Regions from separate parts of the Mesorhizobium subarcticum genome, predicted to be linked through region 3. Evidence: predicted binding sites of a transcription regulator. Region 3 holds the regulator's gene; each other region holds the start of a gene.
The links. Region 3 encodes PhoB, which activates phosphate uptake and scavenging genes when phosphate is short. Its sites were predicted from a motif close to TGTCATNNANCTGTCAT; they were not measured.

Region 1 (3,275 bases), 3.1 Mb from region 3:
TCGGCCGCGTCGACCAGCGCGCGCACGATCGGGCTGTCGTTGGAGGTGCGGTAAAGCGTCTGCTTGATCGCCACCACTTCCGGATCAGCCATCGCCTGGCGCAGGAACTGCACCACGACGTCGAAGGATTCGTAGGGGTGATGGACGACGATGTCCTTCTCGCGGATTGCGGCGAAACAGTCGCCGCCATGCTCGCGGATGCGCTCGGGAAAGCGCGGATTGTAGGGCGTGAACTTCAGATCGTCGCGGGGGATGGAGACGATTTCGGAGATCTGGCTGAGCGCCAGCGGGCCAGTCAGCACGCTGATACGGCTCGACGACACGCCGAGCTCGCCGGCGACGAAGTCACGCAATTCGCCAGGCATCAGCTTGTCGAATTCGATGCGGATCACCGAACCGCGGCGGCGGCGCTTCAGCGCCGTCTCGAAAAGGCGCACGAGATCTTCCGATTCTTCCTCGACCTCGATATCGCTGTCTCGAATGATGCGGAACGTGCCGGAACCCTTGACCTCGTAGCCGGGGAACAGCTTGCCGATATAGAGGCCGACCGCCTCTTCCAGCGGGATGAAGCGGACATGGTGCTTGCGGTCGGGCAAGCGGATGAAGCGCTTCAGCGCCACTGGCAGGCGCAAGAGCGCGCTCATCTCCTCGCCGTTCTTGCGGTGACGAAGCTGCAGCGCCATCGAGAAGCCGAGATTGGGAATAAACGGGAATGGATGTGCCGGGTCGATCGACAGTGGGGTGAGCACCGGAAATACCTGCTCCTGGAAGTGGTCTTCCAGCCAGACCTTCTCGTCCTTGGTCAGAGCATCTCGCGCAATGCTTTCGATGCCTTCCTTGTTGAGCAGGACGGTCAGCGCCGAAAAACTCTTCTGCTGGTCCTCCTGCAACCGTTCGACCTCGCGCAGCAATTGTTCGAGCTGCTGCTCGGGCGTGCGGCCGTCGGGGCTTTTCAGCGTGATTCCTTCGCGCACCTGGCCGGCGAGGCCAGCGACACGCACCATGAAGAACTCGTCGAGATTGGCTGCCGAGATCGACAGGAAGCGGACGCGCTCCAGCAATGGATGATGGGTGTTCAGCGATTCCTCAAGCACACGGCGATTGAACTGCAGCCAGGAAAACTCGCGGTTGACGAAGCGATCCGGGTTGCCGCCCTCTGAACTGGCCACCTCGACATTGACGAATTCGCTCTGCACCGGCTTCAGTTCGTTCATGGTTCCTGCCCGCAACCGTTCCTTTGGGAGCGCCGCCAGATGGCGATGGACGCTCTAACATGCTTTTGTGACGCATGATCCGTCGCGGAATCGCTTGGCATCCGCGGTCACACGCTTAACCGGCTCAACTTATCCTCTGACAGGCTTTTGCGACAGTTTCATTTCATCGATCTTGCAAAGAGACCTGTTATGATCCAGATGCATGCGAGACTGCGTTAAGGAGACGACGATGGCAGGCGGTTCCATTCCCCATTTCCAGAACGATGCGGGCCACCCGGCAATCGACATCGGGGTCAAGGAATTCATGTGCACGGGGGCCAATCCGCCTTTCGACCACCCGCATGTGTTTCTCGACATGGGCGACGACAATGAGAAGGTCTGCCCCTATTGCTCGACGCTCTATCGCTATTCGCCGAAGCTGAAGGCGACGGAAACGCTGCCGGCCGGGTGCCTCTACATCGACCAGGCCGCCTGATTCTTTCGCGACAGACCTGATGGACGAAAAGCGCTCCCGGCAAGTCATCATCGCCGGGGCCGGTGTTGCCGGGCTGACTGCGGCCGTCGCCTTCGCCGAACGCGGCTATGCTGTGCAGGTTTACGAACAGGCACAACGGCTCGAAGCCGTGGGTGCCGGCCTCCAGCTTTCTCCCAACGCGACACGCATCCTTCGCCAGCTTGGCGTGCTCGACCAGCTGCTGCCGGCGGCGGTGCGGCCGGAGGCTGTGGTGCTGAAGGACGCAAGGACGCTGCGTCAACTGGCGCGCGTGCCACTCGGGCAAGCGGGTGAAAGCCGCTGGGGTGCTCCTTATCTCGTCGCACACCGGGCCGACCTGCAGGGCGCGCTGATGGCGCGCGTTGCGGAGATGCCTGATATTCGTCTCACTCTCGGAGGGCGCGTCGAGAAAATTGCTACTGGCAGCCATGGTGTCACCGCGACTGTCGAGATCGGCGGCAAGACGGCAGAGGAACAAGGCTCCTTGCTGGTCGGCGCCGATGGCGTCTGGTCGTTGGTGCGCGCGCTTGTCGATTCAAAGAGGATGGCATCGCCAAGAAGCCGCTTTTCAGGAGCGTTGGCCTGGCGCGCCACGGTCGCAGCCGACAGCAGCGCTGGGCAAGCCTTTGCCGCGATCGGTGCGGTCGATTGCGTCACGACGTTTCTGCATCCGGGATTCCACATGGTCGCCTATCCCGTCAGCAAGGGTGATGCCTTCAATCTCGTGGCCTTCACCAAAGGCGAGCGCATCGCCGACGGCTGGTCCGGCCATGCCGATCCCGGCATCCTCGCCGGCGCCATGCGGGGCACCGCGCCAGGTCTCGTAAAGCTGGTGGAACTGGCCGGCCCGTGGCTGACCTGGCCGCTCCACACGGTCGAACAGACGCAGCCCTGGACCACGTCGAACGGCATCGTACTGATAGGCGACGCCGCGCATGCGATGACGCCGTTCGCGGCGCAAGGCGCGGCGATGGCGATCGAGGATGCGGCCACACTTGCGGGTGTCATTGCCGACTTCCCTGGGGATCAAGCAAGAAATCTTCAAATCTGGGAAAATCTGCGAAAGCCTCGTGTCGCCGCGGTTGCTCGTCGCGGCGCCGTCAACCGCATGGCCTGGCATGCCGCGGGTCCGGTGGCGATTGCCCGCAACCTATTCCTGAAAATGCGCTCCTCGGACAAGCTCGCAGCTGATCTCGACTGGCTTTATGGCTGGCAGCAACAGAAGATCATCCCGCGCTGAAGCGAGGGCATGGTGCAAGAGACGACCGGATGCGCCGAGATCAGTCATACAACCGCATCGACAGCCCCAGCGAAACCGGCAGCGGGTTCCACCAGCCGGTCCGCAGGCCGGCTGTACGCAGTGCGGCGGCGGTCCAGGTGTTGCAGCCGACCAGTGCATTGAAATGGCCGTTGGCTTCGAAGAAGCCATCGAAATTCGAATAAGCAGCATTCGGGATATGGATCGGACCACCCGGTCCCTGCTGAAAGCTGGCCTGGATGAAATCGAGCAGTGCCGTGAACTGAATGTCACCAATATCGAAGCCGGCGACATCCGGATGTGATTGGTC
Region 2 (3,275 bases), 370 kb from region 3:
CGACTATGCCGGTGTCGCCGTTTTCGCGGCGACCGGGGCGCTGGCTGCGTCGCGCAAACAGCTCGACATCATCGGGTTCCTGTTCCTGGCCAGCGTCACCGGTATCGGCGGCGGCACGTTTCGTGACCTCATCCTCAATGTGCCGGTGTTCTGGGTGATAAACCGCGACTATGTGCTGATCTGCGCGGTGGTGGCGGTGCTGGTCTTCTTCACCGCGCATCGGGTCGAATCCCGCTACAAGCTGCTGCTGTGGCTGGACGCCATCGGGCTGGCCGCCTTTTCGGTGATGGGAGCGGCAAAGGGCCTGGCCATCACCGGCTCGCCGGTCGTTTCGATCATCACCGGCATGCTGACCGCGACCTTTGGCGGCATATTGCGCGATTTGCTGGCCGGCGAGCCATCGGTGTTGCTGAGGCCGGAGATCTACGTCACGGCCGCTCTGGCGGGCGCCGCAATCTTCACACTGGGCGACGTCGCCGGCTTACCGCAGATTGTCTCGGGGTTGGCCGGTTTCGTCGTGGCGCTTGCCGTGCGCGGCGGTGCGCTGCGTTTCGGCTGGTCGTTTCCGTCCTACAAGAGCCGCCCCGGCCGGCGGCCGGAAGACATTCCGTGAAAAGAAGCGAGTAGGGGGTAGGATGACAAGCCGCAGAATCGCGGCGTCGCTATTCGCTATTCGTCACGCCGCAAAGCGCTGCGCTTCCCCGCCATAGTAGTTGACGTAGCGGGCGCCGATCTCCTTGACCGGCATCACCACGAAGACGTCGACGGTCGAGAATTCGCGGTCGATGACGCAGCCATCGCCGATGCGGGCACCGACCCTCAGATAGCCCTTGACCAGAGGCGGCATCGCCGCGATCGCCGTCTTGGCGTTGACCGCCTCGATCGGCATCAGGTCCATGGAGCAGTACCGATCGGACACCGCGCGCACGTCCCAGGCCGAATTGGTGCGGCAGTGATGGGCGAGATAGGTGAGCGCCTCGGCATGCGCGGCCGGCACGGTGCCATGGAATGAGGCGCAGCCGGTCATCACGCCGATTTCGTAGTGATTGATGTAGGCCCAGATGCCTTGCCACAGCGCCTCGATGGTGCGCTTCGAGCGGTATTGCGGCAAAACACAGGAACGGCCAAGTTCGAGAAAACGCTGGCCGGGGTGACGGGCGATGAGCTTGGTCAGCTCGAATTCGCCTTCGGAATAGAAGCCGCCGGCGGTGGCCGCGATTTCTTGCCGCAGCAGCCGGTAGGTGCCGACGATGCGGCGATGTTCGGGGCCGGAAAGGGTGGTATCCAGGACCAGCAGATGATCGCAGAGCGGATCGAACCGGTCCGCGTCACGGCGGTCATGCGCCTGGAACAGGTCCTTCCTGGCGCCAAGTTCGTCGTAAAATACCCGGTAACGCACTTCCTGAGCGGCCGCAATCTCGGCCTCGTTGCGGGCAAGCCGCACTTCGAGATTGCCGATACGGCCGAGTGCTGCGCCCTTTATGACGGAATCGACGTTACGTCCGGCGAGCAAGGCGCTGCTGGCGTTCGGCCGAGTGTCACATTCCGGCATAACTGTATGCACGAGTGATTCTCCTTCGAGCCATCCCTCTTGGCACGGGGATACGGTGTAGGTGCAACAGGATTGTGACAGTACCGTGATACGGCGTCGCGGGCAATACTTCGTCGGCTGGCGAAAACGCTCAACCGGCTACGTTCGGTGAGGAAAACATCAAGCGCGGCGGGGTCAGCGCGAGGTAGGGCGACGCGCTTCAGTTCGTTGTTTTCATGCATGTCGTCGTCCCGGAAACCGGGTCATTTCAGGGCGACATGCACGGGTCGCGCGCAGGAAAAAAGGCGGCTCAAGCGGCGACCTGACCCTCGACAGCGTTGACCAGGGCGTCGGGATCGAGCGGCTTGGTGACGAAGCCGCTGGCGCCGTGGGCGAGCACCGCGTGGCGCGTCTTTTCCTGGCTATCGGCCGACAGCACCATGATCGGCACGGGTGGCGCCGATGTTTCCTCCTCATGGCGACGGATCGCCGCAATGGCGTCCAGCCCATCCATGACCGGCATATGCAGATCCATCAGCACCACGTCGAAGCGGTTCTTGTGCCCGGCGCTGGTGACGGCCTCGACGGCAGCCTTGCCATTGCCGACCACCTTGACGCGGTGCCCTGCCTTCAGCAGCGTGGCTCGCGCCAGCATGGCATTGATGTCGTTGTCTTCGGCGATCAGAACGGACAGGCCCTGCTGGCGCTCACCTGGGGCGCGAAGCGCCGGGACGCGGCGCTTTTCCGGCTGTGGCTGGGCAAGGGCCGGCGCATGGCTGGTCAAAAGCACACGCAAAAGCGTTGCCCCGCGCACCGGCCGGGCAAGGAATGTCGCATACCCGCTGGCGCGGAACTCGCCAAGCATGCCGCGGTCGGTCGGCGCGATCAGCGTAATGGCTTCGCAATCGGAAAAGCCGCTTTGGCGCAACCTTTTAAGCAGCCTCCCGTCACTTTCCTCCATGGCGGCGTCAACCAGCAGCACGTCGCAGCCGTCGGCAAAGGGCGCGGCCTGCGCCACGCTGGTGGCGATACCGGCGGTGCCGCCATTGGCGCGGATGGTGCGCGCGATGGCGTCGGCCTCGATGGCGTTCCTGGACAGGATCACCGCGCGCCTGCCGGCAAGCGCATTCAGCCGGCCTTGAGGCGCCTCGGTGGCCTCGGTGGCCGGGATTTCAAAGACGAATTCCGACCCTTGGCCAAGCCGGCTGGAGACCGAGATCGTGCCGCCCATGGCGGCCACCAGGCGTTTGGAGATGGCAAGTCCCAGTCCGGCGCCGCCATGCGTGCGCGTCGAGGTGCCGTCGGCCTGCTCGAACTCCTCGAAAATACGCTCCATGTCCTCGTCGCGCAGGCCGGGGCCGGTGTCGGTGATGGTGAAGCAGATGCGGTCGCTGGTTTCGGTGCGGGCACGCGCAACGCTGACCAGCACGCCGCCGCCTTCGGTGAACTTGATGGCGTTGCCGATGAGGTTGAGCAGCACCTGCCTGACCCGGCCCGGATCGGCGGTGATCAATTGTGGTACATCCGGTTCGACGTGGCAGCCGAGGCCGATGTCCTTGGCGAAGGCGCGCGCGGCCAGCAATTCGATGATGTTGTCGGCGATCTCGCGCACCGACATCGGCTGCGGTTCCGGATCGAAGCGACCGGCCTCGATCTTGGAGTAGTCAAGTAAATCCTCGATCAAAGCGAGCAGGGCGCTGGCCGAGGTCGAGACGGCGCCGACATAGGTTTGCTGCTCCGGCGA
Region 3 (3,275 bases):
GCTGTCGACCGCCAAGATCGAAGAGCTGATCGACGAGTTGCAAGCCGACTACACGATCGTCATCGTCACCCACAACATGCAGCAGGCGGCGCGCGTCTCGAAGCAGACGGCGTTCATGTATCTGGGCGAGCTGGTCGAGTTCGACAAAACGGAAAAGATCTTCACGTCGCCCCGCGAGAAGCGCACGCAGGACTACATCACCGGCCGCTTCGGCTGATCGCACGCATACGAGGACCAGGATCATGGCCGAACATACGGTTGCAGCCTTCGACGAGGAGCTCGGACAGATCAGCAAGCTGATCAGCGACATGGGCGATCTCGCCGGCTCGATGGTCGGCGGCGCCACCAAGGCGCTGCTGAACTCCGACAACGCTCTCGCCCAGCGCGTCGTCTCCGATGATGCCATCATGGATGCCCGCCAGCGCGAACTCGACGACCGCGCCATCACGCTGATCGCCAAGCGCCAGCCGATGGCCGACGATCTGCGCCATGTCGTCGGTTCGATCCGCATGGCCGGCGACCTCGAACGCATCGGCGACCTTGCCAAGAACATCGCCAAGCGCGTCGGCACCGTCGGTCTCAGCGCCACGCCGCGCGACCTGTCGCACTCCATCGATGCCATGGCACAGCTGGTGCTGATCCAGGTGCATGGCGTGGTCGAGGAGTATGCGGCGGGTGACGCTTCGGCTCTCGCCAAGCTCAGGAATGACGACGAGCGCATCGACGTCAAATACACCTCGGTGTTCCGCGAACTGTTGACCTACATGATGGAAGATCCGCGCAACATCACCGCCTGTACGCATCTTTTGTTCTGCGCCAAGAATCTTGAGCGCATCGGCGACCACGTGACCAACATCGCCGAAAATGCGTATTATGTGCTGACCGGCACGCAGCTGCCCGCCAATCGCCCGAAGCAGGACGAGACCGCAATGTCGGCGCCGGCGGCATAACAGGGTGACAAGCCGATGATCGCGCCACGCATCATGGTGGTGGAAGACGAGGAGCCGCTAGGCGTGCTCCTCCGCTACAACCTGGAATCGGAAGGTTACCAGGTCGAAGTGGTGACGCGCGGCGACGAAGCCGAAATCCGGCTGCAGGAAAACGTCCCTGACCTTCTGGTGCTCGACTGGATGGTGCCGGCGGTGTCGGGCATCGAGCTTTGTCGTCGGCTAAGAATGCGGCCCGAGACCGAGCGGCTGCCGATCATCATGCTGACAGCGCGCGGCGAGGAAAGCGACCGCGTACGCGGCCTCTCGACCGGTGCCGACGATTATCTGGTCAAGCCGTTCTCGACGCCGGAATTCATGGCCCGCATCAAGGCGCTGCTGCGCCGCGCCAAGCCGGAAGTGCTGTCCAGCGTGCTCAAGGTCGGCGACATCGTGCTCGATCGTGAATCACACCGGGTCTATCGCAAGAAGAGCGAGATCCGGCTCGGGCCGACCGAATTCCGCCTGCTCGAATTCATGATGCGCCATCCCGGCCGCGTGTTCTCGCGCAGCCAGTTGCTCGACAATGTCTGGGGCGAAACGATCTACATCGACGAGCGCACGGTGGACGTGCATGTCGGCCGCCTGCGCAAGGCGGTCAACAATGGCCGCATGCCGGATGTGATCCGCACCATTCGCGGGGCGGGCTACGCGATCAGGGAAGATTAGGGATATGCTGATATTCAGGTGATGCCGGCCTGCGAATGACAGTTTCCTGCGCTTCCGGTACTCACGGACCCAAATGTCCGCTCCGTTCCGGTTCTCGGAACCCACCATTCTCGACTCGGCCTGACTTGAATCTCAACATATCCCTACGCGTTATTCAGGCAACGTTCTTGCCGACAACGCCTGACTTACCCTGCGCGCCCGGCGCGAAAATCTCCTGGTCTACGAAGGTCAGTGCACGCATGGCGCAGCCTTCGCGGATAAGGGGCAGTTCGTTCGGCTCGGTGTCGAAGGAAATCGATTTCGAATGCTGGCCACCGGCGGTCTGGGCGATGGCCTCCCGCAGCGCCGGTTCGATCAGGTCGAAGGCGGCGGCGCTGACACCGACCATGGCAACGGGGGCGGGGTCGATCAGGGCGAACAGGCTGCCGAGGCCGTAGCCCAGCGCCTCGCCCGCCTTGCGGTAGGCTTCGCGTTCCGGCCCGTCCCGCTCCCGCGCCGTGGCGGCAAGGGCCCGCATCTGCGCGTCGCTGACATCGGCGACCGGCTCGGTGTCCTCGCCGAGCTGTTTTGCGTTGCGCCAGATGGCGTAGTTGCCGGCATAGGCCTCGACGCAGCCGCGGCGTCCGCAGCGGCAGAGTGCGCCGTTCGGCCGATGGATCATGTGGCCGAACTCGCCGCCCGAGGAATGGGTGCCGGTGAACAGCTCGCCCTTCAGCACCAGGCCCATGCCGATGCCGTGCGAAAGCAGGATAGCGATGAAGTCGTCGCGATAACGTTCGGGATCGCGCCAGCGCAGCGCCACCGCCATCATGTTGCAGTCGTTTTCCATGGTGGCGGGGATGCCGAATTCGGCTTCGAGTATGTCGGCGAAGGCGATGTCGGTCTGCGGCGTGATCGGCGACCAGAGCATTGCCCGGGCCTTGGTGTCGGTGATGCCCTGGATCGCCAGCGCGATGCGAGCGACGCTGCGGACATCGATGTCGGGATCCGCGAGGCGTCGCCGCACGATGGCCACGCATTCGCCGATCAGCGCCTCGCGCGACATAGTCAGCGTGTCCAACCGGCGCTGCTCCTCCGATACCACCTGGCCGGCATAGTCGATGACGGCGACGGAGAGGAAATTCAGCGACAGCACCACGGTCATGACGGCCGCGGCCTCGGGGTTGAGGCCGAGGCCGACCTGCGGCCTGCCGCGTTTGAGCGCGCCGGCCTCGCTCGGTTTGCCTTCGGCCAGGATGCCTTCGCCGATCAAATCGGAGGAAATCGCCGATATGGTCGAGTGGCTGAGGCCGGTGGTCGCCGCGATCTCGGTGCGCGAGGGCCGACCGGCCCGGCGCACGGCCGCAATCACCATGGCGCGGTTGCGCCGGCGCAGATCGTCGTGGCGGATTCCGACCGACATGCTTTCCCACATCCTCCCGGTCGCCGCGGTTCCTCCGGCCCCTCGAACACTGCCGACGACACGCCCAAATACTGGCAGAAGCGGGCCGTCCTGTCATTTATTTATTCCGAGGCTCGAAAAAAATTCGTGGGGACATCGAAATCCATCAGAATCGATGTTGACAGCGTTTCGGTGTTGGATCAGTGTTTTTTCGAGGCTCGAAAAAATTAGAGCCTTTG

Region 1: ACZYHG_RS27360 (RNA degradosome polyphosphate kinase) is a predicted target of PhoB. The motif match lies at 1,364-1,380, and genes of this name have one in related genera.
Region 2: olsB (l-ornithine N(alpha)-acyltransferase) is a predicted target of PhoB. The motif match lies at 1,616-1,632, and genes of this name have one in related genera.

What each region holds. Positions count from the first base shown of each region.
Region 1 is NZ_CM144237.1:5,569,302-5,572,576, forward strand. Features, by position in the region: gene ACZYHG_RS27360 (RNA degradosome polyphosphate kinase) at 1-1,214, opposite strand, end outside; gene ACZYHG_RS27365 (zinc-finger domain-containing protein) at 1,444-1,689, shown strand; gene ACZYHG_RS27370 (FAD-dependent monooxygenase) at 1,709-2,947, shown strand; gene ACZYHG_RS27375 (TIGR02117 family protein) at 2,988-3,275, opposite strand, start outside.
Region 2 is NZ_CM144237.1:2,462,959-2,466,233, forward strand. Features, by position in the region: gene ACZYHG_RS12025 (trimeric intracellular cation channel family protein) at 1-613, shown strand, start outside; gene olsB (l-ornithine N(alpha)-acyltransferase) at 677-1,552, opposite strand; gene ACZYHG_RS12035 (hybrid sensor histidine kinase/response regulator) at 1,842-3,275, opposite strand, start outside.
Region 3 is NZ_CM144237.1:2,091,573-2,094,847, forward strand. Features, by position in the region: gene pstB (phosphate ABC transporter ATP-binding protein PstB) at 1-217, shown strand, start outside; gene phoU (phosphate signaling complex protein PhoU) at 243-950, shown strand; gene phoB (phosphate regulon transcriptional regulator PhoB) at 966-1,655, shown strand; gene ACZYHG_RS10225 (ROK family protein) at 1,810-3,057, opposite strand.